Regions from separate parts of the Kitasatospora sp. NPDC057940 genome, predicted to be linked through region 2. Evidence: riboswitches for the same ligand, from Rfam matches in the RefSeq annotation. Region 2 holds a riboswitch; each other region holds the start of a gene.

Region 1 (7,223 bases), on a different contig from region 2:
TCTCCTTCTGGGTGATCTGCGGGATCGCCGACATCGCCGCCACCGCCCTGCTGGTCCGCACCGGACTGCGCCGGGGCCGGGCACTGACCGGCGCCTGGATGTGGGTGGTGGCCGTGCCGCTGCTCGGCCCGATGGTCTACAACCGGCTGGACATCATCGTCACCGCGATCGCCCTGGCCGGCCTGCTGGCGCTGATCCGCCGCCCGGCGATCGGCGGGATGCTGCTCGGCCTGGGCGGGATCATCAAGATCTGGCCGCTGCTCGCCCTGATCGGCACCCCCTCCGGCCGCCGCACCCGCCGCGCCTGGACGCTGGCCGCGGCCACCGCCGTCTCGGTGGGCTTCCTGCTCGCGGCCGGGATGAACGGCGCCTTCGGCTTCCTCGCCTTCCAGAAGGAGCGCGGCATCGAGGTGGAGTCGCTCGGCGCACTGCCGCTGCACTTCGCCCGGCTCGCGGACGCCTGGGACGGCAAGGTCACCATGAACTACGGCTCCCCGGAGATGCTCGGGCCGTGGGTCCCCGTGATCAGCAAGGTGATGATGGCCGGCACCGTGCTGGGCTTCGCCTGGCTGCTGCTCTGGCGCTTCACCGCCAAGCGCCGCAACGCGGCCACCATGTACGACGCGGCGCTCAGCGCGCTGCTCATCTTCACCGTCACCAGCCGGGTGATCAGCCCGCAGTACCTGGTCTGGCTGATCGGCGTCGCCGCCGTCTGCCTGACCGTGCGCGGCAGCAGCCAGCGGCCGGTGGCCCTGCTGATCCTGCTCGCCTGCCCGCTGACGCTGGCCGAGTTCCCGCTGATGTTCAGCCGGATCCTCGCCAGCGAGCCCTGGGGCGTCACCGTGCTCAGCCTGCGCAACCTGCTGCTGCTGGCCGCCACCGTGCTCTCCTGCGTCCGGCTCTGGCGCGCCACCCGCGGCCCGGCACAGCTCCCGGCGACGGTGGTGCTGGCCAAGCCCGAGCCGGTGCCCGCCGGCGCCTACCCGGTGCGCCCCGGCATCGCCTACGAGCAGGACCTGCTGGACGGCATCGACCGGCCCGGCACCCCGGCCGGACAGCGGCCCGGCACCCCGGCCAGGCAACGGCGCTGAACGACGCGCGCCTTCAACCGCGCAGCGCGGCCACCTCGTCCAGCCAGAGCCGGGTGAACTCGGCCAGGCCCACGCCCGGTCCGGCCCGGAGCAGCCGGTCCAGCCGGCGGTCCCGGTCCTCCCCCTGCCCGTCGGCCCCGCCGACCGCCCGGTAGAACGCGACGAGCCGCTCGGGCCCGTAGCGCCGGGCGATCAGCTCGCAGGCGAGCCAGGCCTGCTCGTACGCCTGGGCGATGCCGTCGGCCCCCGCGGTGAAGTCCCGGTCGGCGGGCAGCGCGGTGGGCAGCCGGCCGGCGGCGACGTCCCTGGCCAGCTCGGGGGCGATCTGCTGCGGGCGCCGGCCGGAGCCCCGGTAGGCGGTCCAGTCGGCGACGCCCTCGGAGAGCCAGAGCGGTGTCCAGGCCCGGGTGTCGGCCCTGGTCGCGACGTGGGTGGCCTCGTGGGTGACGACCACCTGCCGGCCGAAGTCGCTGAGCCGCCCGAACGTGTCGGGGTTGACCAGCACCCGGTCGGCGGGGGTGTGCCAGGGCGCGCCGGGGGCGGCCGAGGTGACCGCCGCCATGCCCGCCCAGCCCGCCGGGTCGACCTCCAGCAGCCGGGCGAACTGCTCGGCGGTGGCGGGCACTTCGAGCAGCAGACGGCCCGGCCAGCCGGTGCCCCAGACCTCGCTCACGGCGGGTGCGGCCCGGTCGGCCACCGCGACCAGGGGTGCCGGGTCGGGCCCGTCGGCCAGGCCGAGCACCAGGCAGTGCGCGCCCGCCGCGGACCGGACGGAGCCGAGGTCCCAGAGCGCCGGGGGCCCGCTCGCACTCTCCTCCCGGTCGACCCGCCAGCCGCCACCGGACCGGACCAGATCGATCCGGCGCGGGTACACCACCGGGTAGTCGTCGTAGCCGATGATCCGGACCGCCAGGTCGGCGGCGGCCGTGAGGCGCTCCGGCCCGGCGTCCGCGCCGAGCACCAGGTTGCGGTAGCCGGCCTCGATCGCCGCCGGTCCGGACCAGGAGGGCAGCGCCCGGGCCCGCGCGTCCAGCAGCGCGGCCACCTCGGCCCGCCGGTCCGACGCCAGCCGGTCCGACGCCCGCCCGGCCGCGGAGGGGGCCGCCGGGGCGGCCGGCGGCAGCGACAGCTGGGCCAGCCCGCCGGCCGCGAGCAGCAGCGCACCGCGCCGGGACAGCGTCCGGCGGGCGCCGTCTGTCGGGTGGGGGGCGTCGGGGTCGGACGGTGCCGGGCTCAGAGCCGGACCACCCCCGTGACCGGCATCGCGTTGACGCTCTCGTAGCGGACCCTGGCGCCCGGGTAGGGGGCGTGCACGATCACCCCGCCGCCGGCGTACATCCCGACGTGGTGCATGTCCCGGTAGAAGATCACCAGGTCTCCCGGCCGCGCTTCGGAGAGGCTGACCCGCTGCCCGGCGTACGCCTGGGCCTGCGAGGTGCGCGGCAGGGTCACTCCGGCCTGCCGCCAGCTGTAGTACATCAGACCGGAGCAGTCGAAGGCGCGGGGCCCGGTGGATCCGTAGAGGTAGGGCGAGCCGATCATCCCCACCGCGGCGGCCAGCGCGGCCGCCCCGCGCTCGGAGGCGGGCGGGGCCGTGCCGAGGTCCAGCCGGTCGGTGCCCCGGGTGGCGCGCTGCTCGGCCTCCCGGGCGTCCTGGGCGGCCATCCGGGCCCGCTCGGCGACGCCCAGGCTGTTGAGCAGCCGCTGGGCCTTGGTGAGCCGCTGCTGGATCTGCTGCTTGCTGTCGGCGAGCGAGCGGCGGGCCTGGTCGAGTTCGGCGAGCTTGCCGGCGGTCTCGGTGCGGCGCTGGTCGAGCCGGCGCTGGCGGGTGGCCAGTTCGTGCAGGGTCTCCTGCTGCCGCTCGGCGGCCTGGTCGAGGGTGCGGGCCCGGGACAGGTAGCCCTCCGGGTCGGTGGAGAGCATCAGCTGGACGGTCTGGGCCATGCCGCCGCCGCGGTACTCGGCGCCGGCCACGGTGGCGAGGTCGCCGCGCAACTGGTTGAGCTGGTCCTGGGCGACGGCGATCTCGCCCTGGAGGACGGTCGTCTCGCCCTGGAGCCGCTGCTGCGCCTCCTGGGCGGCGTTGTACTTCTCGGACGCCTGCTCGGCCTCGCCGTAGAGCTGCTCCACCTGCGCCTTGACGTCCTTGCGGGTGGGCGCGTCCGGCGCGGCGGGGGCGGCCTGGGCGCTGCCGCCCGTCGTCACGCCCAGGGCGGTGGTGGCGGCCGCGGTCAGCACCAGCGCACGGGCGAACAGTTGGGAACGACGGTGCACGGGCATGGCGGCAACGGCTCCGATCCGGCGGTGGGGCCCCGCCGCCGCACCAACGCGGGCGGCCCTGGAAGCGGAGTCCGGTGGCAGACGTTAGCGAGTCCGGGCAACCGAGTCCAAACCCCCGCCAACCCGAATATTTGACCCTTAATCGGACACCGGTCCGAGTCGCCGGAAAAGCCGCAGGCCCGGCCTTCCGTGGTGGAAGGCCGGGCCTGGGAGGACCTGCGCTGGGATCAGACCCGCACGATGGAGGTCAGCGGCATGTTGCTGACGGCCTCGTAGCGGACCGACGCGCCCGGCTTCGGCGCGTGCAGCACCTGGCCGTTGCCCGCGTAGATGCCGACGTGGTGGGCGTCCCCGTAGAAGATCAGGAGGTCGCCGGGCTGGGCCTGGGAGAGGTCGCTCCCGATCCGGGTACCGGCGTGGGCCTGCTCCTGCGAGGTGCGCGGCAGCGAGACGTCGACCTGGTTGAACGCCCAGACCATCAGGCCCGAGCAGTCGAAGGAGCCGGGGCCGGAGGCGCCGTAGACGTACGGGCTGCCGATCTTGGAGGCGGCGATGGACAGCGCCGCGGCGCCGCGCGAGCTGCCGGCGCTCGGCTTGCTGACCGGCGCGGCGGGGGCCTGCGACGCGCTCAGGTCGTTGCGGTTGTTGTCCCGGGAGGAGCGGTCGGCGGCCTGCTGGGCCGCCTGCTGCTGCTGGGCGGCCTTGGCGGCGGCGTCGGCCTTCGCCTTGGCGTCGGCGGCGGCCTTCTCCTCGGCCGCGCGGATCGCCTGGCGCTCCTGCTCGGACAGGGTGTTGAAGAGGTCCTGCGCGGCCTTGAGCTTGCCCTGGACCTCGTCCTTGGCGCTCTTCAGCTGCTGGGTGGTGGTCTCCATCTCGGCGAGCTTGCCCTGGGCCTCGGAGCGCACCTGGTCGAGCTTGCGCTGCTCGTCCTGGAGCTGCTTGAGCTGGCCCTTCTGGGTGCCGCCGGCCTGGTTCAGCGTGTCGGCCTGGCTCAGGAAGGTGTCCGGGCTGGCGGAGAACATCAGCTGGACGGTCTGGGATATGCCGCCGTTGCGGTACTGCTCGCCGGCGATCTCGGCCAGGCCGCCCTGCAGGTCGGTCACCTGCCCCTGCTGCCGCGCCACCTGGTCCTGCAGGTCGGTGACCTGCTTCTGCAGCTGCTGCTGCTTCTCCTGGGCGGCGTTGAGCTTCTCGGTCGCGACCTCGGCCTGGTCGTTGAGCTGGTCGACCTGCTCCTTGACCTGGTCCTTGGTCGGCTGCGGGTCGGCGTGGGCGCCGGACTGCGCGGACAGCGCGACGGCCGCCGCGGCGAAGCCGGTCAGGATCGAGACCCGGGTGCGACTTGCGGGCTTGGGACGACGATGGGACGCCACGAAGGCGGACTCCTTCTTCCTACGCCGTCTACCGGGTGAGCTGACGGGTTCGGGCCGGAAGCGTGCCCTACGACGCCTCACGGCCGTTCCACCGGCCGACCTGGCGCCGATTCACCCCGGAGGAACGTGGTTCCCCGGCTCCGTTCGACAGCGCCCCCGACTGCTGGGCTCCCCGTCGGGCAGGCACTGGGCCCGCCCCGCTGCGTCACGAACTCGACGGAAACCACCGCCGCCACCCTGGCTGGGCGATCGGGAGTGCGGTGGTTCGGGGCACGACCCTAGTAACTGAACCGTGATCCGTTCAAATCCTTGTCAGAAAAAAGACGGAAGAAGACCAAAGTTCTTTTGTGAATATGACACATAGTGATCACCGCCGTACGTAAAGCTGATCACTCTTCATCGGGGAGTCATGCTGCGGACAAAACCCGAACGCCACCCCCGGTCCGAGGGTGGCGTGGATCACAGGCCCGGACGGGCCCTTCGGGCGTGTCGGGACGTCAGACCCGGCGGATCGTGTTGATCTGCATCGCGTCGACCTTCATCACCTTCACCACGTCACCGGTGTGCGGCGCGTGGACCACCATGCCGTTGCCGATGTACATCCCGACGTGGTGCCGGTCGGGGCCGTAGATGACCAGGTCGCCCGGCTGGGCCTGGTCCAGCGAGACCCTGGTGCCGACGTTGCCCTGCTCCTGCGAGGTGCGCGGCAGCGAGACGCCGGCCTGGCCGTACGCCCAGACCATCAGGCCCGAGCAGTCGAAGGTGGTCGAGCCGGTGGCGCCCCACACGTACGGCGAGCCCTGCTTGCTCATCGCCTTGGCGACGGCCACGCCCGCGTAGCCGCCGGCCTGCGGGAGGCTGCCGAGGTCGGCACGGTCGCTGCCGCGCGAGGCGCGGTCGTCCTGCTGCTGCTGGGCCCGCAGCGCGGCGCGGTCGGAGGCGCTGAGCGAGTTCAGCAGGTCCTGCGCGGCCTTCAGCTTCTGGTTGACGTCCGTCTTGGCCTGGTTCAGGTCCTTGGTGGTGGAGTCGAGCGAGGCCAGGACGGCGGCGGCCTCGGACTTCTCCTGGTCCAGCCGGCGCTGCTGGTCCAGCAGGCCCTTGAGCGCCTCGGACTCGCTGGCGCTGGCCTGCTGGGCGCTGGACGCCTTCTCCAGGTAGCCGGACGGGTCCGAGGAGAGCATCAGCTGGACGGACGGGTCGATGCCGCCGGTGCGGTACTGCTCGCCCGCCACGCCGGCCAGGCCGGTCTGCAGCTGGGTCATCTCGTCCTGGCTGCGGGCCACCTTGTCCTGCAGCTGGTCGGACTGCTTGCGGAGCTGGTCGGCCCGCTCCTTGGCGCCGTTGTACTTCTCCGCCGCCTGCTCCTGGTCCTGCTGGAGCTGGTCGATCTGCGCCTTGACGTCGCTCTTGCTCGGCTGGGGCGCGGCGTGCGCGGCGACCTGCGCGGAGAGGGCGACCGCGGTCGCCGCGGCAGCGGTGAGCACGGAGACCCGGGCGCGGCTCGGCTGCTTGGGACGGCGGTGCGAGGCCAAGGGAATTGCTCCTTCTTCCATCGGCCTCACCCAATCAGGTGAGAATCCGGAAAATAGGTTTGACGCCACACCCTAGGGAAGATCCACGGGTTTTGCCACTCCCCCGAAGGCGTGAACTCCACTTCCCCCGCGGGCTTCACCGGATGTGCACACCACCGCAAACCGGGCGCTGACCAGGCGTCATCCCGTCGCGGAAGCCGTCAGGGCCGCGCCAGCCGGTTCAGCAGCAGAACGGAAGCCACGGGGCGCGCGCCGGCCTTCCGCACGCCCTCCGCGACCTCCCGGTCGGTGGACACCACCACCACCGGACGGCCCTGCGGTTCGGCCCGCACCAGACGGCGGATCAGCTCGTCCGCGGTCTCGCCGGTCCGGCTGAACCGCACCCGCACCCCGCGCGGTGGCGCCATGATCACCGGAACGTCCAGGTCCTGCCCGTCGAACACGCAGGTGACCTCCGCCTGCGTGCGCTGGGCCAGCATCGCCAGCCCGCCCAGCAGCCGGATCCGCTGCTGCTCCAGCGGCAGCGTCGGATAGCCCGTCTTGGTCACGTTGTAGCCGTCCACCACCAGGTGCACCTGCGGGATCGCCAGCAGCTGGTCCAGCAGCGCCGGATCGTCGTCGGCCAGACCGCGCCGGGCCACGTCGTGCGGCGAGGCCGCACCCGGCACCACCGCCTCCACCAGGTCCCCCGGCCGGATCTGGGAGACCGGCAGCGCCAGCTCCCGCTGGAGCCCCTGAGCCGACTGCAGCACCGTGTCCAGCAGCAGCCGCAGCCGCATGTCCTCGACGCTGCGGCCCTCGCGGGCCGACCGGCGGCCCTGCTCGGCCGCCGTCTCCAGCTCGCCGACCCGGTGCCGCAGCCGCCGCGCCTCGGACTCCGCGGCGCCGCGCTCGGTGGCCGCCTGCGCCCTCGCGGCCTCCAGCTCGGCGGTCAGCCGCCTGGTCTC
Region 2 (7,223 bases):
CGCACGACGTCTCGGTGGTCGGCTTCGACGACTCGCCGCTGATCGCCTTCACCGAGCCGCCGTTGACCACGATCCGCCAGCCGGTCGAGGCGATGGCGACCGCGGCGGTGGACGCGCTGCTGGAGGAGGTCGGCGCAAACGCGGCCCAGCGCGGGGAGTTCATGTTCCAGCCGGAGCTGGTCATGCGCGGGTCCACGGGGGCCTGCGCGCGCTGAGGACGGCCAACGGACGGGCCCCGGAGAGCAGTTGCTCTCCGGGGCCCGTTGCGTGCTGTCCGGGTGCCGGGTCAGCCCTCGTGGTCCGGGGGCGGATCCTGTCACCCGCCGGTCGTGCTCAGACCCGGCCGGCGAAGTCCGGCGCCCAGTTGGCGACGGTCTGCAGGCGCACGCCCGAGCTCGGGTTGGCGGCCTCGACGTACTGGCCGCCGCCGATGTAGATCGCGACGTGGTAGACGCCGGAGTTCTGGCCGTTGTTGGACCAGAACAGCAGGTCGCCCGCCTGGAGGCTGTCCAGCGAGACGCGGGTGCTGGCGGCGGCCTGGTCGGCGGCGACGCGCGGGACGGAGACGCCCGCGGCGCGCAGCGCGGCCTGGGTCAGGCCGGAGCAGTCCCAACCGCCGTTGCCGGTGCCGCCGTAGACGTACGCCTGGCCGACCTTCGACTTGGCGAAGGAGACCGCGGCGGCCATGCTGCCGGTGGCGGCCGGGGCCGGCGCCGGGGTCTGGGCCGGGGTCTGGGCCTGGGCGGCCGGCTTGGAAGCCGGCTTGGTGGCCGGGGTCTGAGCCGGGGCCTGGGGCTGGGCGGCCGGCTTGGTGTTCGCGGCGCCGCCGTTGGAGGTCTGGCCGGACTTCTGCGAGCGGTCGAACCAGGTGAAGTCCGAGCCGGACTGCTGGGCCTGGCCGCCGTCCTTGAACGAGAGGCGCTGGCCCGGGTAGATGCTGTCCGGACCCTCGGTCAGGGTGCCGCGGTTGAGCTCGTACAGCCGCTGCCAGCCGCCCTGGAGGTTGTGCTTGTCGGCGATCGAGGACAGCCAGTCGCCGGAGGCGACGGTGTAGTCGTCGGCCTGGGGCTGGGCGCTGTTCTGGGCCTGGTTCTGGCCCTTCTGCGCCGAGGTGCCGTCGGTGGAGTCGGCGGGGGCCTGCGCCTGGTCCTGGGCCGGTGCGGCCGGCTTGGCGGGCTTCGCGGCCGGGGCCTGGGTCTGCGCGGGCTTGGCGGCCGGGGTGGCCGGCTTCGCGGCGGGCTTGGTGGCGGTCGAACCGGCAGCCGAGCCGGTGGTCGAGCCGGCCGAGGTGTCGACGGCGGCCGCGGCGCCGCCCTTGGTCAGGCCGGCCTGGACCGAGCACACCGGCCAGGCGCCGGGGCCCTGCGAGGCGAGGACCTTCTCGGCGACGGCGATCTGCTGGTCCTTGGTGGCCTGGTTGGCCTGGGGGGCGTACGCGGTGCCGCCGAAGGCGGCCCAGGTGCTGGAGGTGAACTGCAGGCCGCCGTAGAAGCCGTTGCCGGTGTTGATGCTCCAGTTGCCGGTGCTCTCGCACTGGGCGACCTTGTCCCAGGTGGCGACGGAGGCGGCGGAGGCGGTGCCGGAGGTGAGGCAGGGGATGGTGAGGCCGACGCCCGCGACGCCGACGGCGGCGATCACGCGTCGGGTACGACTGGACGGACGGGTGCCGTTGGTGGGCAGCATGAAGACGCAGTCCTCTCCCACGCCTGCGAGGTGAGCTGTCGGATTCGGGCTGGAGTTGCCCGGCCGCGCTGTGGGCGCGGCTTCACCCCTAGCCCTGGATCGTTCCGGGGAACGGTCCGGGGCGACTTACCTGTGGGTCCCCCGCTCCTGCCGTGGTGCGTTTTCGCGCTGCCAGGACATCCGACGGCAGGACTCGGCGTCGCGGATGAACTGGGTTCGTGTGGCCACGAACGGGGAGCACGTTAAGCAGACTTAAGTTCAAACTGCAAACACCTGTGACGCGCATCACGGTTTGGCGAGAACGGTCGTTCCCTTCGCTTTTCATGATCGGAAATGATCGATTTCCGGCAACACGGCGAAGGGTGCGCGCAACTGTCTGCGCTTCAGGGAGTGGGTGACGGTGGGTCGGGTCGCCCGGGGGTCCGCCCGTCGGGAAGGTGGCGTGTCCACACTGCGGGCGTCGGGGGGCGTGTCGTGCGATGGCGAACAAATATGGACAGAACGGACATCACGCCTATTCCCCCCTTAACTCCCTTACGGGACAAGCGGGAAGGGCCCGGAACGTAGCCGTTCCGGGCCCTTCCCGCGTGCGGTGACCGCTACTACTGGCCGGCCGACTCCTCGGCGGCGGTGTGAGCGGCGTGAGCGGCGCGACCGCCCCGGCCGGAGTGGTCGGCGTGGGCGCCCTCGGCGGCCTCCGCCGCCTCGGCCTCGGCCTGCGCCAGGGCCTCGGGGGAGGGCGCGGGCAGCGCGGCCAGGTAGGTGGAGGCGATCAGCTGGCCGACCGTCGGGTAGGCGCCCAGCGGCGCCGCGGACGGGCAGCCGGTCTCCTCGGCGGCCGTGGCGAGCAGCTCGGAGTCGGCCTCCGGCCCGATCACCAGCGGGGCCAGCGCCGGGCGCTGGGAGCCGGTCTCCTTGAGGTGGTTGACGGCCGCGGCGACCGAGCCCGGTACGTCGAGCGCGGCGGGCACGACCGGGACGGCCAGCCGGGCCGCCAGCAGGACACCGGTGATGCCGGCCGCGGCAGCGGCCTCCTCGCCGCCGACGGTGGTCAGCACGACGCCGTCCGCGGCGGTCGCGATGGCGAACAGCCGGGCCCGGTCGGCACGCGCCAGGCCGGCCTCGGACAGGCGCACGTGCACGGCCTCGGCGAGCAGCGGGTGCGGGCCGAGCACGTCGGTGACGGGGGCTCCGTACTCGGCGGCGAGGGCGTGGAGTTCGGTCAGGAATCCGTGCGGGCCGGGTACCAGCGGCACCAGGACCGGCGCGGGCAGACCGGCCTCGGCGGCCATGGCCAGCAGTTCGGCGACGGTGCGGTCGTCGCTGTCGGCGCCCTGGGCGGCTTCGCCCGGGAGGTAGCCGACGGCGGTCTGGATGCCGTTCTGCTCGCTGCGGACGATCGACAGCAGCTCCTCGACGACCGAGCGGGACTCGGGCCCGGCGGTCGCGGGCACGGCGAGCACCAGGGCCGGGGATCCGGCCGGGATCTCGGGGCGCTCGGGGCGACGGTGGCGCCCCCGCGCACGGGAGCCTGGAGTGCGGACGGGCAGTGGCGCGCCCGGGATGGCTGCGGTGCTCATGCCGGAGATCGTAGGACATCGGCCCGTCAGGCCTGCATTCGGCTGCCGTTCGGGTTTCACGTGGTCATGGCGGGTGCGCCGCGCTCCCGTCGTGTCCGGCCGGGCGGTTTGCCCGCAATCCGGACATATCTCACCCAGCCCTCGAGCGATCGCCGCTGGTTGCCCTGACGTGTCCGACGGGGCGTCGAGTTGCTTCTGTGGCGCGTGAGATGTCTCACAGCCAGGAGGTCGCCTGACGGAGGGTCACGAAGGCGCGACTCCGGGCGCCTGAAGATCAACATTCAGCGGGGAACCGCTCACGGCCGGTTATCGAGAATCTGACGATTCACTCGGCTATGTCCGTTTACGTACCGTCAGGAGAAGGGACCGTGAAGAGTTCAGAACTGCCGGTGAAAGGCCTCGTGCACCTGCAATGTCCCGTGCTGATGCACGTGCACAGCAGCTATCATCGCGTCAAGTGAGGCGTTGTGCCGGGCCGGTACGGGGCCGGTCCGTTCGTTCGGCGGGTGCCGGGAGCGCCGCGCTGGACGACCACTCCGGAGCTCTTCGGGAGATTTCTATGCACGACTCGCAGGACACGTACGGCTCGTACGACACCTACAACGGGATGGCGGCCGCCGACCTCAAGGGGGTTGTCTGGCAGAAGAGCCTGCACAGCAACTCCCAGGGGAACTGCGTCGAGTTCGCGGCCCTGCCGGGGGGCGATGTGGCGATGCGCAACTCGCGCTTCCCGGAAGGTCCGGCGCTCATCTACACCCGGGCCGAGATCGCCGCCCTGCTGCTGGGGGCCAAGGACGGGGAGTTCGACCACCTGGCGGTCTGACCGGCCGCCGTCCTGCCATCGGGGGGCCGTCGTGGGTGCTGACACCGCGACGGCCTTTGTCTTTTCCGGTGCCGGTCCGGGGCCGCACGACGGGCGCTCTCGCGACGGGCGCTCTCGCGGTCGACCGCGCGCAGGTGCGGCGGGTGGTCCCGCGCACGGCGGGGGGCTCGGACGTGGACGTGCGTCGGGCCGCCGGGGTGTCCGGCCGTCGGTCCGGCCGGCTCGTCCGGGGGGCGGGCCCGGGAATCGTCGTGGGAATCGTCCTGAGGGCTGAGCCGGAGCCCGTGGCACACCTGTGCCAGGCCCGTCGACCCGCCCCGCGGAGCCCGGGGTGCGGTCCTCCCGGGGCCTCCCTCGGCCGGCCGCGCGCCGTCTGGCGCTAGGCCGAGCGCCGGTGCCGTCCACCGAGTTCGGAACCGGTGGCCGGCTCCGCCTCGAACAGGGCCCAGACCACCTTGCCGCTGCCCAGCGGGTGCCAACCCCAGGAGCGGCTGAAGGACTCCACCAGGTGCAGTCCGCGGCCGGACTCGGCGACGAAGTCGGCCTCCCGGGCGACCGGGCCGGTGCAGCTCGGGTCGCTCACCGCGCAGACCACCTGGGGAGAGCGGTGGACCAGGCTTATTCGGATCGGCAGCCGGCCCTCGGGGGTCGGCTGGATGGGAAAGTCGTACTCGCCCTGGACGCCGCCCGCGGGGTCGGGCCGTGCGCCGATCGCATGCCGCAGTGCGTTGGTCACCAGCTCCGAGGCCACCAGCGCGACGTCGTCGAACAGCTCCATCAGGCCCCAGCGCTGAAGAGAGGTTCTGGCGAAGTCGCGCGCGGTTCTGACGGCTTCGAAGCGAGGAGCGAGCGTACAGGTGACCACATGGGGGTCAACCGCCAAAGCCGTACCGGTGCTCATGAAGAGCTCCTCCCATAAGGGGGCGGACACGGCTGGACCCGCCGGGGTCATGCCGGTCACCTCCGACTCGCTCGGCCGCTCGGCCGCCCCCTCGACCAGCGCGCGCGCACACGATCCCCCGGTGGCGCGGGGGAACGCTGCCGGGTCGGTGCACGGAGTCGCGCGTGGGGTCGACGCGGAGCCCGCGGGAATGCCAGGGATGTGCAGGTGCACGTGCACCATGGTGGTGTGCGCTCACTGCAGATGCAAGAGTCGATTCACGTGCAGTCGCACTATTGGCATATGCAAGCGCCGGATGCACGTGCATCCTGGTGTGTGGAGTGTGGAACTGATAGGAACATCCGTCAGTATCGGCACCGTGAGCGCTCAACTGATGGCAGACTGTGCGCTGTTTGCCCTAGGTGGAGGTTTCGACCGCATGACCACAGTTCAGCCGGGCGGCGGCTCGATGGTCCGCCGGATCCTCCTCGGTTCTCAGCTGCGTCGCCTGCGTGAGACGCGCGGCATCACGCGCGAGGACGCCGGCTACGCGATCAGGGCCTCGGAGTCCAAGATCAGCCGCATGGAACTCGGCCGCGTCAGCTTCAAGGAGCGCGACGTCGCCGACCTGCTCAGCCTCTACGGCGTGGACGACGGCCTGGAGCGGGAGGCACTGCTCGGGCTGGTCCGCGAGGCCAACAAGTCCGGCTGGTGGCACAGCTTCAACGACGTGCTGCCGGGCTGGTTCCAGACCTACGTCGGCCTGGAGGAGGCCGCCCAGCTGATCCGCACCTACGAGGTGCAGTTCATCCCCGGACTGCTGCAGTCCGAGGAGTACGCACGGGCGGTTTTCGGCCAGAGTCGGCCGGTCGTCAGCGAGGAGGAGATCGAGCGGCGGGTCAGCCTCCGCCTGCGTCGCCAGAAGCTGCTGACCGAGGGCGCCAGCCCGCGGCTGTGGGCCGTGATCGACGAGGCCGCGCTGCGCCGCCCCGTCGGCGGGCCCAAGGTGATGCGCGGCCAGGTGCAGTACCTGATCGACGTCGCCGAGCAGGCCAACGTCGTGATCCAGGTGATGCCGTTCCGATTCGGCGCGCACGCGGGGGAGTCCGGGGCGTTCACGATCCTGCGCTTCCCCGAACAGGACCTCGCGGACGTCGTCTACCTGGAGCAGCTCACCAGCGCGCTGTACCTCGACAAGCGGGACGACGTCGACGCGTACATCCAGGTCATGGAGCGGCTCTGCGTGGACAGCCTCACGCCCGAGCGGACCGTGGACCTGCTGGCCTCGATCCTCAAGGAGCGCTGAGGGGGACTCCCCGCAGAGCGTACGGGTCCGGCGATCGCTCGCCCGGACACCGAGCCGCCGTCCACCCGCCGTCAGCCGCGGGCCGGCGGCCGTTCGCGTTCCGGCGGCATTGCCTGCGGCGGGGTGCCCAGCTCCCAGGGCAGGTCGTAGCGGCGGAACAGGTCGGCCCGGATCAGTGCCAGCGGGAGTTCGGCGCCCGGCAGCAGCACCCCGATGCAGCCGCCCATCAGCGCGCTGCGCAGCACCGCGTGCTCGGCGGCCGGGTCCGGCGCGCCCCAGTCGAGCAGCAGGCCCTGGAGGATCGCGCCGAGCTGCTGCTGCTCCGGGTCCTGGACGAAGGTGCCGGAGTCCGGGTCCAGGATCAGCGCGAGGTGCGAGCGCATCACCCGCGGATGCTCCAGGGCGAGGGTGAGGACCGCGTCGATCGCGCGGGCCAGCCGGGCCGCCGGCGTGGCGTCCGGGGTCAGCTCGGCGAGCGCGCCGGAGAGCGACTGGTGCATCATCCGGTGCGTCGCCGACTGCATCAGCAGCCGTTTCCCGTCGAAGTAGTAGGAGAGCAGCCCGCGGGCGAGCCCGGCCCGCTCGGCGATGTCGGTCAGCGTGGTGCCCGCGTATCCGTGTCGGTCGACCAGTTCGACGGTGGCTCGCATGATGCGCCGACGGGAGCGTTGCCGCATCTCCTCATTGACCGAATCCCCGCGAGGTGCCATCGTGTCTGCTCCGAACGTTCGTTGGCTCCGGGCCAATATACTGGCGGAGCCGGTAGTCGCACCGTGGGACCGCGCGCCGGTGGGCGCCGCCCGGGCGCCCGGTACGAAGACGGCCGGCTCCACCAAAACGGGGGTTTGGTGGAGCCGGCGCCATTGGTCCGACGGCGGGGGGCCGGGGGCCTGCCCCGGGCGGCGGTCTACGGTCAGCGGTTGGTCAGGACTTCGGTCCGCGCCGTGCTCG
Region 3 (7,223 bases), 200 kb from region 2:
GCGAGGAGCTTGTTCCAGAACTCAAGGCTGGTCTCGTGGGTGTGCGACGAGCGGAGGATGCCGGCCGCGTTGACCAGGGCGTCCAGCCCGCCGAGGTTCGCGATCGCCGCCGCGACGCCGGTGACGACGGCCGCCTCGTCCGAGATGTCCAGGACCTGGACGGCCAGACGGTCCGCGGTGCCGTCGGCGGTCGCGCGGTCCAGGGTCGCCTTCAGGCCGTCCTCGTCGACGTCGACGGCGACGACCTTCCCTCCCTCGGCGAGGATGCGGTGCACGGTCGCCTGGCCGATGCCAGAGCCGCCGCCGGTGATCAGGACGTTCCGTCCGCTGAAGCGCTCCATGGTGGTACTCCGTTCGTTCGTGGCCTTTCGGCCTCAAGAGGCACGGTACGCCTTCGTGGCATAACGTGCCAATAAGTCCTCCAAGTGTCACTCCGGCGCAACGCGCCACAGTGGCACCGGCCCGCGTACGCTGACCCTGTGACCGGACGCCCCACCCTGAATCAGCGCCGCCGCGACGCCACCCGGCTGGACATCGCCCGCACCGCCGCCGAGCTCTTCGCCGAGCGCGGGGCCGAGGCGACCACCGCCGAGGAGATCGCCCTCGCGGCGGGCATCTCGCTGCGCACCTTCTATCGGTACTTCTCCGTCAAGGAGGACGCCGTCGCGCCGCTGCTGGCGGCCGGCGGGCGCCGCTGGGTCGACCAGCTCGCCGAGGCCCCGGCCGATCTGCCGCTGCGCGAGGCGCTGGAGCGCTCGGCGGTCGCCTCGCTGACCCCGCCCGACGGCGAGGCGGTCGAGGCGATGGAGTGGACACGAAGCCTGCTGCGCGACCCGAGCCTCGACGGCACGTGGCAGCGCGTCCACGCCGACTCCGAGGAGCGGCTGCGGGCGGTCCTCGCGGCGCGCTGCCCGGGCGGCACCGACCCGCTGGAGATCCGTCTGGCCGCCGCTGCGGCGACGGCCGCGATCCGGGTCGCGCTGGAGGAATGGGCCGCCTCGGACGCGCCCACGGCCGGCCCGGGCTCCCCGCAGGAGCTCGGTGCGCGTTGCATGCGCGAACTCACGGCGGGGCTGCGGCTCTACGGGCGGGAGGGCTGAGCCCGTCCGGCCGCGAACGGACAGCAGATAACAGATAACAGCTGACAGATTTCGTTATCTGTTATCTGTTATCTGTCGGCTGTCATCTGTCACCTGTTCCTCCTCTCCGGCCCCGTTAGGGTGGGTGATCGCGCGCCCCGGTGGGGGAACCGGGGTGACCACCTCGGATGTCCTGGACGGAGGGGGCGGGGAGTTCGAGGCGTGGGAGCAAGTAGGACATGGGTCTGACGAGCCACAAGGTGTTGGCGCTGGCCGTATTGATCGCCGTCGTGATGACGGCCTGCACGGTCTGGCTGTGGCCACGACTCGCCAAGCAGAGCTGGCAGGCGGTGCTCGGCCGGATCGGCGCCCTGCTCGCCACCCAGCTCGCGGTGCTGGCCGCGCTCGGCCTGGTGGCGAACAACTACTTCGCCTTCTACAGCAGTTGGGACGACCTGCTGGGCACCGGTGACACCGGCCCGGTGGTGATCCACAACAAGGCGGACGCGTCCGGCCGGCTGCTCGTGGAGACGATCGGCCACGCCTCCGTCAAGGGCGGCGGCGCGATGGGCCGCGAGCCCAGCCAGTCCGGCGAGATCCGCAAGGTGCGGATCGACGGCGCGGCCAGCCGGCTGTCCACCGAGGGGTACGTCTTCCTGCCGCCGCAGTACTTCCAACCGGAGTACGCGCAGCGGCAGTTCCCGGCGGTGATCGTCAGCACCGGCTTCCCCGGGATCGCCGAGAACCTGATCACCCGGTTCAACTACCCGGGCGCGGCGCTCAAGTTGCTCCAGGACGGCAAGATGCAGCCGACCGTCATGGTGCTGATGCGTCCCTCGCCGGCCCTGCCGCAGGACACCGAGTGCGAGGACATCCCGGGCGGCGCGCAGTCCGACACGTACTTCACCAAGGACGTCCCCTCGGCGATCCAGGCGAGCTTCCGGGTCTCCTCCGACCCGCAGGCCTGGGCCTTCATGGGCAACTCGACCGGCGGCTACTGCGCCCTCAAGCTGGCCATGCGCCACCCGGACGTCTTTCCGACCGCCGTCGCGCTCTCGGCCTACTACGACGCCGCCGACGACCCGACCACGGGCGACCTGTTCGGCGGCAGCAAGCAGCGTCGTGACGAGGCCAACCTGATGTGGCGGTTGAAGAACCTGCCGCAGCCCAGGGTGTCCGTGCTGCTGGCCGGCACCAAGAAGGGCGACGGCGACTACCGGCGCGACACCGAGGCCTTCGTCGACGCCGTGCAGTCCCCGATGAAGGTCTCCTACAGCATGTTGGAGAACGGCGGCCACAACTTCGAGACCTGGAGCGCGCTGCTGCCGTCCTCGCTGGAGTGGCTGTCCCAGCACCTCAAGGTCCCGAACCATGCTGCCTGAGCAAACCGCCTGAGCAAACCGCCTGGGCAGGCCGTCCGAGCAGGCAGTCTGCTCAGACGGCCTGAGTAAGCAGGCGGACAGCGAGGGGCGCGGGAGCGGTAAGGCTCAGGCCACCCGCTCCAGCGTCCCGGTGTGCAGCTCGCCGACCCGGCCGCCCTCGCCCTCGTACGTCCAGAAGGCGCGTACCGTCAGCCGGCCGAGGTCCATCACGTGGCTGACGGTGATCCCGCTCTCCTCGGTCCAGCTGATGAAGTAGATCTCCGGCGCCACCTCGGCGACGTGCAGCCGCACGTCCTCCCACTGGCCCGCCGACTCGCCGAGGCCCTCCCAGCGCAGCCGCCGGCCGTCGGCCGAGTAGGTGTTGCGGAAGGCCGCGCCGTTGTCGGCCCGGAAGAGGTAGGTGCGGCCGGCGAAGGCGGGCAGGGGCGCGGTCATGGTGGGGCGGTACCTCGTTCCTGTGGGGCCGTGCACGGCGGTCTTGTGCACTGCGGAAGATGTCGGACCTCCAATTTATCCGACCCGGTGAGCCGGGTGGGCGCACCCGTGGGCGGTGCGCCACGGCACCGGCCGCCACCGCGCAGGCCCGCGGGGTGTGCGGCGGGCACCTGGGCGCCCGCCGGCGGCCGGTCCTACCGTCCACCCCCATGAGACGCACCCCCACTCCCATGCGGCACACCCCCACCGCCGTCGGACGCACCCCCACCGCGTTGTCCGCCCTCCTGCTGACCCTCGCCGCGCTGCTCCTCGGCACCCCCATTCCGGCCCAGGCCACCGCCGCCCAGGCGGCCACCGCCCCGCTCACCCTCGAAGCCGCCTTCCCCGCTCCCGGCAACGGCTGGGCCAAGGTCGAGCGCTACCTCGACACCACCCCCGGCTTCCGCACCGAGCAGTACCCGGCCGACGGCCGCGGCGACCAGGACGGCGCCCGCCGGACGTACTTCGGCGGCACCGGCCAGCCCGCCTCCAGCCGCTTCCTGCTGTACTCGGCGACCGGCTGGGACACCGGCAGCCGTCCGACCCCCGTGCTGCTGGTCCACGGCGCCAACGACAACGCCGACCGCGCCTGGGCGAACCCGGGGGAGAGCGGCACCTGCGGCGCCTCCGCCTGCCCGTCCACCGGCCTCGCCCAGTACCTCGCCGGCACCGGCCACCGGGTGTTCGCCATCGGCTTCGCCCACAAGCAGGGCGACAACCTGCTCCAGGCGCAGGCCGTCGGCGACGCCGTCGCGCTGATCCGGGCCCGTCTCGGCGTCCCCCAGGTGGACGTGGTGGCGTGGAGCAAGGGCGAGGTCGCCGCCCGGGCGTACGTGTCCTCGGTGCGCCCGTCCTGGGGGCGGGCCTACGCGGGCGACGTGCGCCGCCTGATCACCCTCGGGGGCCCGAACGGCGGGCTCGACTACGTGTACGCGCACGGCTGGTCGTTCGACCTCGCGAGCTGGCCGGCCTGCGGCGGCACCGCCAACGCGCCGTCCCCGCACCTCTACATGACCTGCTACGGCACCTACACGGCGCAGCCCTGCCTCGGCGTGCTGCCCACCGGCGGCTACGACTGCTACCCGGGCCAGCGCCAGCTGCTCGCCCGCTGGGACGGCCGGTACGGGGTGGACGGCACCGCCCAGGACTGGTGGACCACCTACTACGGCGGCCAGGGCTTCTACACCTCGGGCCAGGGCATCCAGGCGGCGATCGACGCCGGTTCGCTGATCGCGCCGCTGCAACAGGCGGGCGTCCCCGCGTCGGTGCGCACCTACCTGCTCGCGGGCGGGTCCGCCGACATCCCGGGCGTGCTCAACGAGAACCGGGGGCCCAGTGACGGCATCGTGTTCACCGCGAGCGCCCTGGACACCACCGGCATCGCGACGATCGGCGGCACCCGGCTGCTCACCGGCCTCAACCACCTGGAACTCGCCTGGGCGCCGGAGGCCGAGAGCCAGGTCGACAACTGGCTCGCTTGACCCGTGGACCCGTGGACCCGTGGACCCGTGGACCCGTGGACCGGTGGACCCGTGGGCCCGTGGACCCGAGGCCCGTCGATTCACCGATTCGTCGTTCGGCAGCTCAACGGCTCCGCTGATCCGTCCCAACTGATCCACCACGCAGCGTCGTTGATCGACACCACTGTGACCTGTGCGACAACCGGCCCTGGCAGGTTGTCCGTTCACGCACGGCCTGCCTAGCCTGCAACCGTCGTCCGCCCTCGCGGACCCCCGCCGTCGGGACGCCGAGTCCTGTCCACCCGTCGGCCGGCAACCGAGCACCACAGCGGACGGGAGCGGGGGAACCAAGGTCAGCGCCCGGCCCGTACGCTCCCGCGTGCGGGCCGTGGCTAGGGGTGAAGCCGCTTCCACCGGCGGCCGGGCTGCCTCAGCCCGAATCCGACAGCTCACCTCGCAGGCGTCGCAGAGGACACCGCCATGCACCAGCCTGCCCGGCGCCGCGCGCCGCGCCACGCCCGCCCCTCCCACCGGGGCCGCAACGCCGCCCTCGCCGTCACCGGAGCACTCGCCGTCACCGGCGCCGGACTGCTCGGCCTGCCGGCCGTCTCCGGCGCCCAGGCCGCCACCACCCCGACCGTCACCCAGGACCGACTCGCCCCGGCGACCATGGTCGCCAACCAGGCCGCCACCGCCTCGCTGACCCTCCACTCCTCGGCCTGCTTCACCGCGAAGACCGTCGGCGTGGGCGTCCGGAACGCGGCCGGTGCGAACCTCGACTTCCCGGGCAACGCCTCCAACGTGCAGATCTGCCCGAGCGGCCTGTCCTTCACCAGCGGCGCGCGCGCCCTGCCGGCCGGGACGTACACCCAGTTCGGCTTCTGGCAGGACCTCGGCGGGGCCTGGCACAACCTGGCCTCGCAGCAGCTGGTGGTCTCCAGCGCCCCGGCGCCGACTCCGACTCCGACCCCGGCGCCGACTCCGACTCCGACCCCGGCGCCCACCGCGAAGCCGACTCCCGCCCCGACCCCGACCCCGACCCCGACCCCCACCGCGAAGCCGACCCCGACGAGCACCCCGAGCCCGAGCAGCCCGAGCGCCACCGCCGGCCCGTCGGCGGGCACCCCCGCCTCCCCGGTCGCCGGCAAGTCGCTGACCTGGTCCGACGAGTTCAACAGCCCGATCAGCTGGGGCTCGCGCTGGGTCGGCGACAAGAGCACCGCCTACAAGTACGGCAACCACAACCCGGACGACAACAAGCTCGACCTGCTGAACAAGAACAACGTCAGCGTCGCGAACGGGGTCGCCACCTTCACCGCCGCGCCCGGCACCACCACGCTGGAGAACGGCAAGCAGGCCTGGAACACCGGCTTCCTGACCACCGAGGGCTCCAGCGAGGGCTTCCAGGTCAGGACCGGCGACTACGCCGAGACCCGGGTCAAGCTGCCGTCCGGCTCCGGCGCCTGGCCTGCCTTCTGGACCTGGAAGAACGGCAACGGGGAGGTCGACTCCTTCGAGTACCACCCCGACAACCCGAACCTGCTGGAGCTGACCAACCACGTCAACCCCGGCAACCCCAAGTACTACACCGACGCCGGCGCCGTCGCGAAGGACCAGTGGGTGACCATCGGCACCTACTACGGCGCCACCTCGGTCGACTGGTACGTCAACGGCGCCAAGGTGTTCTCGGACGGCAAGGGCGTCGGCGCCAACTGGTCGGCGTACCTGATCCTCAACCTGTCGGTCGGCGCGGGGAAGTACCACCCGGCGCCGCAGGGCACCGCTCCGATCACCTTCGCCGCCGACTACGTCCGCGTGTACCGGTAGGCCCTCGGGGCTTCCGGGTCAGGAGCCGGGAGCCGTCTCGACCACCGTGATGTCGAACGGCTGCCGGTTGTTCCCCTCGTCCGGGTCGTCCACGCCGCGCACCGTGACCGAGCCGCCGGTGAGCCTGCCGATCGGCAGGTCCGGGGAGAGGCGCACCGGCACCAGCGCGGTCGCGCTGCGCAGCGGGGGCAGTCCGGCCGGGAAGACACAGCGCACCTGGCGGCCGTTGAGCCGCACCTCGCAGTCCTCGGGGAAGTACGGGCCCTCCGGGGAGACCCCGGGCGGCAGCGTCACCAGCACGGTGAACGGTGCCGCGGTGGTGTCCGGGCCGCGGTTGGCGATGAAGGCGTGGACGGTGGTGGTGCCGCCGGGCGGGGCGGCGTCCGGGTCGAGCCGGACCACCTCCAGATCGGAGCGGGACGCCGTGGGGGCTGCCGTGTCCACCGCCGGCCGGGGCTCGGGCCGGCGTGCCCAGGACGGGTCGGCGGTCAGCGTCGCCACCGAACAGCCGGCCGCCATCGCGGCGACGAGCGAGGCCGCGCGGAATCCGCAGAGCCTGCCGGCCTGCCCGGACTCGCCGCGCCCGGCCCGGCCGCGCCCGGACCCGCCCTGCCCGGACCCGCCCTGCCCGGACCCGCCCCGCATTGTCGAACGCCTGCACGTCATCGTCGTCCACCCTGTCCCGGGGCCCCGGCCGCCCGCGCCGTTGCGGGCCGCGTCCGCACCAGGGTGGCGGAGCCTGCGCCGGGGGTAGGTGCAACCCGCTCGGTGTCCGCTCGAACGGGGGAGCGCGCGCACGGGAAGTCGACCGGATCGACTTCCCGTGCGCGAAGCGGGCGGTGACGACGGGTCAGGGGGCGAGGACCTGCCCCAGCCGAGCCGCGATGTGGTGCATCACCGGTACCAGCGAGGACGTGCCGGCCTGCTCCTCCAGGGCCCGGATGCGGGCCTCCGGGCCGGACACCGACAGGGCGGTGGGCGTCGGCGCGCCCGGTACGGCG
Region 4 (7,223 bases), on a different contig from region 2:
TCGGGCTCGACGCCCAGGATCGCGCGCACGCCCTCGACGTACTCGTCGCTGTTCTCGGCGTCCCGCGAGGCGCTGGTGGCGACGAAGCGGGTGCGCTCCGGGCCGACCCCGAACCCGGCGATGACCTCCCGGTACTCGCGGCAGGCCGCGAAGGTGCGGGCCAGCGCGTCCGGGTGCAGCCGGCCGGTCTGGTCCACGCCCTGGCCCAGCCGGTTGATGATCATGCGGCGGTCGAGGTCGGTGATCTCCCCGGTGGCCGGGTCCAGGTCGGCGACCAGCAGCCGGATCGAGTTGGTGCCGCAGTCGATCGCGGCCACCCGGGTCATGCTCACGCGGACTCCCCGGTGTCGGACTCCTCGGCGGCCCGCTTCTTCGCGGCGCGCTCGGCGGCCTTCTGCTGCTTGGCCTCGATCACGGCCTGGTGGTCCTGGTCCTTGGCCCGGTTGCGGGCGACCCGCTCACCGGCGGCCTCGACCTCGGCCGGGGAGACGCAGGGGCCCTTGGCCCACCAGTCCTCCAGCAGGCCGATCGCCTCGTCGCCGAGCGGGTTGACGCCCTCGCCGGCCGCCAGCGAGTGGCCGACCAGCACGTGCAGGCACTTCACCCGGTCCGGCATGCCGCCGGCGCTCGGGAAGCCCTCCAGCACCTCGATGGCATCGCGCCGGGCGATGTAGTCCTCGTGCGCCTTCTGGTAGGCGGCGGCCAGCTCCGGGTCCTCGGCGAGCCGGGCCGTCTGCTCCTTCATCACGCCGTCCGCCTCCAGGGTGCCGATCAGCGAGGCGGCCTTGGGGCAGGTCAGGTAGTACAGCGTCGGGAAGGGCGTGCCGTCCGGCAGTCGGGGGGCCGTCTCCACGACGTCCGGGTTGCCGCAGGGGCAGCGGTGCGCCACGCCGCGCAGGCCGCGCGGCACCCGGCCGAGCTGGGCGGCGATGGCGGCGACGTCGGCGTCGGAGACGGCGGGGTGGTTCTCAGTGGTCATGGGGGGAGGTGTCTCCAGCGGGGGACGGTGGGAGCGGACGGGGGGAGGCGGGGGCCGGGGCGGCGGCGTCGGTGGTGTCGGCGGCGTCGACCGAGTCCCAGATGCTGGCGTACCAGGGCTTGGCGGCCCGCGCCGAGCCGCCTGGCGCGCCGTCGGAGGCGGCCGGGCCGGCGGCGGAAGCGGAACCGGTGGCGGACGCCGAGGGCCGGGCGGCGGCCGGACCGGCCGGATCCACCGCGATGTACGGGGTCTCCCCCGGCATCGCGTAGTGCAGCCGGGCGCGGGCCTGCGCCTTGACGTACTCGGGGTCCTGCCAGCGGGCCTTCTCCCGGCGCAGCTGCTCGACCTGCTGGCGGGAGCGGTCGGCCTTCGCCTGCTGGGCGGAGATCTCGGCGCGCTGGGAGATGAACTGCCGCGTCGGGTAGGCGAGGATCGCCACCAGCGAGCAGAGCACCAGGACGAGGACGGTCGCCCGGCTCGTGAAGCGAGGCCGGGCCGCCAAGCCCGGGATCCTCCAGCCTGCCATCTCCCGTTCCCCTCCTGGTCGCGACGGTGCCCCGCCGTCCACCCTACGGGGTGAACGGCGGGGCACCGGTCAGGCGTGCTCACCGGTCGGCGGAGCGACCGTGCCCGCTGCTCCGAGGAGCGGCTGAGCCTGCTGCTCCGCGGAGCGGCTGTGCTTGCTACTCCGCGGAGCGGAAGCGCGGGAAGGCGCCGCGGCCGGCGTACTCGGCGGCGTCGTCGAGGATCTCCTCGATGCGCAGCAGCTGGTTGTACTTGGCGACGCGCTCGGAGCGGGCCGGGGCACCGGTCTTGATCTGGCCGCAGTTGGTGGCGACGGCCAGGTCGGCGATGGTGACGTCCTCGGTCTCGCCGGAGCGGTGCGACATCATGCAGCGGTAGCCGTTGCGCTGGGCCAGCTCGACGGCGTCCAGGGTCTCGGTCAGCGAGCCGATCTGGTTCACCTTCACCAGCAGCGCGTTGGCGGTGCCGGTCTCGATGCCCCTGGCCAGGCGGGCCGGGTTGGTGACGAACAGGTCGTCGCCGACCAGCTGGACCTTGTCGCCCAGCTTGACGGTCATGGCCTTCCAGCCGTCCCAGTCCGACTCGTCCAGCGGGTCCTCGATGGAGACCAGCGGGTAGGCGTCGACCAGCTCGGCGTAGTACTCGATGAGCTCGGTGGCGGAGATGGCCTTGCCCTCGAACTGGTAGGCGCCGTCCTCGTAGAACTCGGACGCGGCGACGTCCAGGGCGAGCGCGATGTCGCGGCCGGGCACGTAGCCGGCCTTCTGGATGGCCTCGGTGATGAGGTCCAGGGCCTCGCGGTTGCTGTCCAGGTTCGGCGCGAAGCCGCCCTCGTCGCCGAGGCCGGTGGACAGGCCGCGCTCCTTCAGCACGCCCTTGAGGGTGTGGTAGACCTCGACGCCCCAGCGGACGGCCTCGGAGAAGGACTCCGCGCCGATCGGGGCGATCATGAACTCCTGGATGTCGACGTTGGAGTCCGCGTGCGAACCGCCGTTGAGGATGTTCATCATCGGAACGGGCAGCACGTGCGCGTTCGGGCCGCCCAGGTAGCGGAACAGCGGCAGGTCGCTGGCCTCGGAGGCGGCGTGCGCCACGGCCAGCGAGACGCCCAGGATCGCGTTGGCGCCGAGCGAGGACTTGTCCGGGGTGGCGTCCAGGTCGAGCATGGCCTGGTCGATCAGGCGCTGCTCGGTGGCGTCGTAGCCGACCAGCTCCGGGCCGATCTGCTCGATGACGGCCAGGACGGCCTTCTCCACGCCCTTGCCGAAGTAGCGGTTCTTGTCACCGTCGCGCAGCTCCAGCGCCTCGAAGGCACCGGTGGAGGCACCCGACGGGACAGCGGCACGGCCGGTGCTGCCGTCGTCGAGGCCGACCTCGACCTCGACCGTGGGGTTGCCACGCGAGTCGAGAATCTCACGGGCTACGACGACATCGATGGACGGCACGAGGCATCTCCTTGCGGAAGCAGGGTCCGGCTGACGTTGGGTGCTGCCGGCGGGACGATTGCGGAGTCGTTACGACCAGAGCCTAACCGCCCCGGCCCCCGGGGCCGCGCTGGCCTCGGTCCCGTCTCAGCGTGTGGCCCGGCTACCCACCAGTAGTTCACCTGCTTGCCCGAGCGAAGCGGGCGAATACGGGGGAATGCGGGCGAAGGGGGACGGGTCCCGTCCCCCTTCGCCCGCGTGGCGCGGGCCGCTCCTGGCCCGGGCCGCTCAGCCGAGGTGCAGCACCTGGCCGGGCATGATCAGGTTGGGGTTGCCGCCGACGGTGCCGCGGTTGCCGTCGTACACCGACTGCCAGCCGCCGGACACGCCCTGGGCGGCGGCGATCGTCGACAGCGTGTCGCCGGCCCGGACGGTGTAGTCGTGACCGCCCTGCGCGGCGGCGGGCTGCGCGGCCGGGGCGGACTGCGCGGGCTGCGCGGCGCGGGGCGCGGACTGCGGCTGGGCGGCGGGCTGGCCCGCGTACTGCTGGTAGACGCTCTGGTGGCTGGTCCAGTACCAGGCGCCGTTGTTCTGGTACCAGTACACCTTCGCGTCGGCGTCCCAGCCGGCCTTGCCGGAGAAGCCCTGGGTCTGCGGCTGCGTCTGCTGCGGGGCCTGCTGGACGGGCTGCTGGGCGACCGGCTTCGGGGCGGCCTGCTTGGCCGGCTGCTGGGCGGGCTTCGGGGCCTGCGCCTGCTGGGTCTGCTTGGCGGCGGGCTGCTTGGCGGGCTTGGCGTCCGTGGAGGTGTCCACGGAGGCCGGGGCGCCGCCCTTGGTCAGGCCGGCCTTCTGGGAGCAGACGGGCCAGGCGCCCGGGCCCTGCGAGGCCAGCACCTTCTCGGCGACCGAGATCTGCTGCGCCTTGCTGGCCTGGTTGGCCTGCGGGGCGTAGGAGGTGCCGCCGTACGCCTTCCAGGTGCTGGGCGTGAACTGCAGGCCGCCGGAGAAGCCGTTGCCGGTGTTGATGCTCCAGTTGCCGCCGCTCTCGCACTGGGCGACGGCGTCCCAGGTGGAGGCCGGGGCGGCGGAGGCGCCGGTGGCGGTGAGGAGCGGCATCGCGAGTCCGACGCCGGCCACACCGGCGACGGCGATGGCCTTCTCGGCCTGGGTGCGACGGCGGTGGCGGCCAGTTCCAACGAACAGCATGAAGAGGTCCCTCTCCGCACGCCTGCGAGGTGAGCTGTCGGGTTCGGACCGGGAGGTGGCCCGGCCGCCGAAAGCGGAAACGATTCCGCTCGGGCGGCTTCACCCCAAGCCGTTGGGGAACGGCAACAAACCTGGTTCCCCCGCCCCTGCCCAGGGTCTGGTCGGTTTCCCGTGGCGCGGCGGGCAGGATTCGGCGTTCCGCGCACGAGGTCCGCAGCTGCGAACTCCAGGGAGAGTAGACAGATCATCAGACCAATAACAAGCTCATATCGCCGATATCACACACAAATTACGGCGTGTGGTCAATCGCCTACCACCGGCGGCGGTATGTCCGGATTGATGCTGGTTCAGACCCGGCGTCGAGAGCCGCCGGAGACGTGTCGTCAGCGTGTCGGGGCGTCGGTCGGCGTGACCGGCGGCGCGTGCGGAGAGCGGGTCTCCGGAGTGAATTCGACCGGGAGTTCCCGCAGGCCACGCATGATCAGGCCGCCCCGCCAGCGCAGGTTCTCCGGGTTTTCCGCGAGCCGCAGGTCCGGCAGCCGGGAAAGCAGCGTGGCCAGCGCGCTCCGCCCCTCCAGGCGGGCCAGCGGGGCGCCGATGCAGTAGTGGATCCCGTGGCCGAAACCCAGGTGCGGATTGTCCGTACGGGCCAGGTCCAGGGTGTTCTCGTCCGCGAACCTGGCCGGATCGCGGTCCGCCGCGGCCAGCACCACCAGCACCGGATCGCCCACCGGGATGTCCACCCCGCCGATCGACAGCGGCCGCGTCGCGAAGCGCCACGTCGCCATCTCCACCGGCCCGTCGTAGCGCAGGAGTTCCTCGATCCCGGTGTCCAGCAGCGCCGTCTCGCCGCGCACCACCGACTCCTGCAGCAGCCTGCGCTGCTCCGGGTTGCGCAGCAGCGCGTACGTGCCGTTGCCGATCAGGTTGACGGTCGTCTCGAACCCCGCGAACAGGAGGATGAACGCCATCGCGGCGGCCTCGTTCTCGTTCAGGTGCTCGCCGTGGTCGCTCGCCCGGATCAGGCCCGAGATCAGGTCCTCGCCCGGATCCGCCCGCTTGCGGTGGATCAGCTCCAGCAGGTACGCCCGCATCCGCTTCACCGCCCGCCCCACGCCGCCGCGCTGGCCGCCGCCGTGCCGGATCATCATCCCGGCCCAGTCCCGGAAGTCGTCCTGGTCCTCGGCCGGCACGCCCAGCAGGTCGCAGATCGCGTAGATGGGGAGCGGGAACGCGAACTCGTGGATCAGGTCCGCCGAACCGCGCTGCGCGAAGCCGTCGATCAGCCGGTCCGTGAGCTGCTGCACCCGCGGCTCGAACTCCGCCACCCGGCGCGGCGTGAACGCCTTCGACACCAGCCGGCGCAGCCGGGTGTGGTCCGGCGGGTCGATGTTCAGCAGATGCGTCATCAAGTCCGCCTGGCGCTCCCCCGGAATTCCCACCCGCCCGGTGCGGTGCGCCTGCTCGCTGTGGTGCGCCGGGTTCTTCGACAGCCGGCCGTCCGCCAGCGCCTGCCGCGCGTCCGCGTAGCGGGTCACCAGCCAGGCCTCCACCCCGCTCGGCAGCGTCGTGCGGTGCACCGGGGCGTGCTCGCGCAACCAGGCGTAGGCGGGGTACGGATCGGTGGCGAACTCCCAGGTGAAGAGCTGCGGGGCGGTGGGATCGGGCTGCACTGGCATGCGTCGACCGTATCCGGTGGGTCGGGGCCGCACCGCCTCCGGCGGCCGCGACCGGCGGGGCCGGATCGTCGACACCCGGCGGACGGCCCGCCAACGCTCCGTGGACAGTCCGTGGACGGTCCGTGGACAGCTCTTGGACAGCTCTTGGCCGGGTGGCGGGCGTGACCCTGGTCACCTGAGGGGTAATCCCTGTTGCGGAGGGTCAGGACCTGCCTACGATCCTCCGCAGAAATCGTGGGCGCCGGTGCGGTGTCGCCCACAGGGAGGAGCAGACCATGCGGGTCAGCGGGTCAGTCGTCGTCATCGCGGTACTCGACGGCGGATCGGGAGCCGAGCTCGCCCGCCGGTTCACCGCCGCCGGCGCCGCCGGAGTGCTGATCGCCGACCAGCGTGCGGGCGTCGCCGAGGACCTCGCCACCGAACTCGACCGGCCGGGCTGCCCCGTCGTCGGCGTCGGCGGCGACATCCGCCGCCCCAGCGACGTCGCCGCCCTCGTCGACACCGCCGAGAAGCACCTCGGCCCCATCGACCTGTTCTGCGTCGCCGGCCCCGACGGCGAGCGGATCGTCTCGCTCGCCGAACTGCCCGCCCGCCTCGACCTCGAACGCCTCGCCGAGCTCCTCGCCCTCGTCGGCGAGGCCATCGGCGAAGTCGTCCCCCGGCAGCGGCGGCCGATCGAGAACACCGCCACGGCCGCCTGAGGCCCTGCCCGGGCCCGCTACTCGCCGACCGGCCCGAGGCCCTCGGCCGCGCGCACCGCGTCCCGGTAACCGCGCGCGGCCGAGCGCAGCGCCGCGTCCACGTCCACCCCGGCGTCGTGCGCCCGCTGCGCCACCGCCAGCAGCAGCCGGCCCGCCGACCGCGCCGTCAGCTCCGCCGGCAGCGCGTACGGCTCGTCCGGCACGCCCGCGAAGCCCGCCCGGCGCACCCGCGACACCAGCTTCGCCGCGTACGCCAGCGACGGCAGCCCGGCCGGCACGCCGTCCAGCACCGACTCCCGGTCCGCCTTCTCGGCCGCCTTCAGCTGCTCCCAGTTGGCCTCCACCTCGGCGGCGCCCTCCGCCTCGACGTCCCCGAACACGTGCGGGTGCCGGTACATCAGCTTCTCGACGATGTCACCGGCCACGTCGTCGATCGAGAACGCCTCCGCCGGGTCCTCCTCGGCGATCCGGGAGTGGAAGAACACCTGGAGCAGCACGTCGCCCAACTCCTCGCGCAGCGTCTCCCGGTCCCCCTCCTCGATCGCCTCGACCAGCTCGTACGCCTCCTCGACCAGGTACTTCACCAGGCTCTCGTGCGTCTGCTCGGCGTCCCACGGGCAACCGCCCGGCGAGCGCAGCCGGTCCATCACCGACACCAGGTCCAGCAGCCGCGCCCCCGGCAGGTCGTACGACCCCGGCAGCACCTCGA

The links. Region 2 has a riboswitch for cyclic di-AMP ahead of ACFVTF_RS17685 (transglycosylase family protein). Riboswitches for the same ligand answer to the same signal wherever they lie in the genome.
Region 1: it holds a riboswitch for cyclic di-AMP, as region 2 does, so the genes downstream of both, ACFVTF_RS10270 (NlpC/P60 family protein) here and ACFVTF_RS17685 (transglycosylase family protein) in region 2, are expected to answer to the same signal.
Region 3: it holds a riboswitch for cyclic di-AMP, as region 2 does, so the genes downstream of both, ACFVTF_RS18500 (hypothetical protein) here and ACFVTF_RS17685 (transglycosylase family protein) in region 2, are expected to answer to the same signal.
Region 4: it holds a riboswitch for cyclic di-AMP, as region 2 does, so the genes downstream of both, ACFVTF_RS38255 (transglycosylase family protein) here and ACFVTF_RS17685 (transglycosylase family protein) in region 2, are expected to answer to the same signal.

The regions. Positions count from the first base shown of each region.
Region 1 is NZ_JBHVPH010000004.1:422,878-430,100, forward strand. It holds gene ACFVTF_RS10255 (glycosyltransferase 87 family protein) at 1-1,091, shown strand, start outside; gene ACFVTF_RS10260 (hypothetical protein) at 1,105-2,136, opposite strand; gene ACFVTF_RS10265 (NlpC/P60 family protein) at 2,325-3,371, opposite strand; gene ACFVTF_RS10270 (NlpC/P60 family protein) at 3,599-4,744, opposite strand; cyclic di-AMP (ydaO/yuaA leader) riboswitch at 4,755-4,904, opposite strand; gene ACFVTF_RS10275 (NlpC/P60 family protein) at 5,242-6,276, opposite strand; gene ACFVTF_RS10280 (NYN domain-containing protein) at 6,477-7,223, opposite strand, start outside.
Region 2 is NZ_JBHVPH010000010.1:10,656-17,878, reverse strand. It holds gene ACFVTF_RS17690 (LacI family DNA-binding transcriptional regulator) at 1-215, shown strand, start outside; gene ACFVTF_RS17685 (transglycosylase family protein) at 334-1,704, opposite strand; cyclic di-AMP (ydaO/yuaA leader) riboswitch at 1,691-1,851, opposite strand; gene ACFVTF_RS17680 (hypothetical protein) at 2,286-3,263, opposite strand; gene ACFVTF_RS17675 (DUF397 domain-containing protein) at 3,823-4,086, shown strand; gene ACFVTF_RS17670 (ATP-binding protein) at 4,466-4,987, opposite strand; gene ACFVTF_RS17665 (helix-turn-helix transcriptional regulator) at 5,406-6,272, shown strand; gene ACFVTF_RS17660 (TetR/AcrR family transcriptional regulator) at 6,344-6,922, opposite strand; gene ACFVTF_RS17655 (MFS transporter) at 7,186-7,223, opposite strand, start outside.
Region 3 is NZ_JBHVPH010000010.1:211,631-218,853, reverse strand. It holds gene ACFVTF_RS18525 (SDR family NAD(P)-dependent oxidoreductase) at 1-341, opposite strand, end outside; gene ACFVTF_RS18520 (TetR family transcriptional regulator) at 480-1,100, shown strand; gene ACFVTF_RS18515 (alpha/beta hydrolase) at 1,319-2,461, shown strand; gene ACFVTF_RS18510 (MoaF N-terminal domain-containing protein) at 2,567-2,896, opposite strand; gene ACFVTF_RS18505 (esterase/lipase family protein) at 3,106-4,416, shown strand; cyclic di-AMP (ydaO/yuaA leader) riboswitch at 4,707-4,873, shown strand; gene ACFVTF_RS18500 (hypothetical protein) at 4,876-6,222, shown strand; gene ACFVTF_RS18495 (hypothetical protein) at 6,241-6,867, opposite strand; gene ACFVTF_RS18490 (IclR family transcriptional regulator) at 7,073-7,223, opposite strand, start outside.
Region 4 is NZ_JBHVPH010000058.1:7,518-14,740, reverse strand. It holds gene ACFVTF_RS38275 (Ppx/GppA phosphatase family protein) at 1-326, opposite strand, end outside; partial or broken gene ACFVTF_RS38270 (DUF501 domain-containing protein) at 458-997, opposite strand; gene ACFVTF_RS38265 (septum formation initiator family protein) at 969-1,481, opposite strand; gene eno (phosphopyruvate hydratase) at 1,663-2,949, opposite strand; gene ACFVTF_RS38255 (transglycosylase family protein) at 3,217-4,134, opposite strand; cyclic di-AMP (ydaO/yuaA leader) riboswitch at 4,140-4,307, opposite strand; gene ACFVTF_RS38250 (cytochrome P450) at 4,518-5,813, opposite strand; gene ACFVTF_RS38245 (SDR family NAD(P)-dependent oxidoreductase) at 6,089-6,514, shown strand; gene ACFVTF_RS38240 (MazG family protein) at 6,532-7,223, opposite strand, start outside.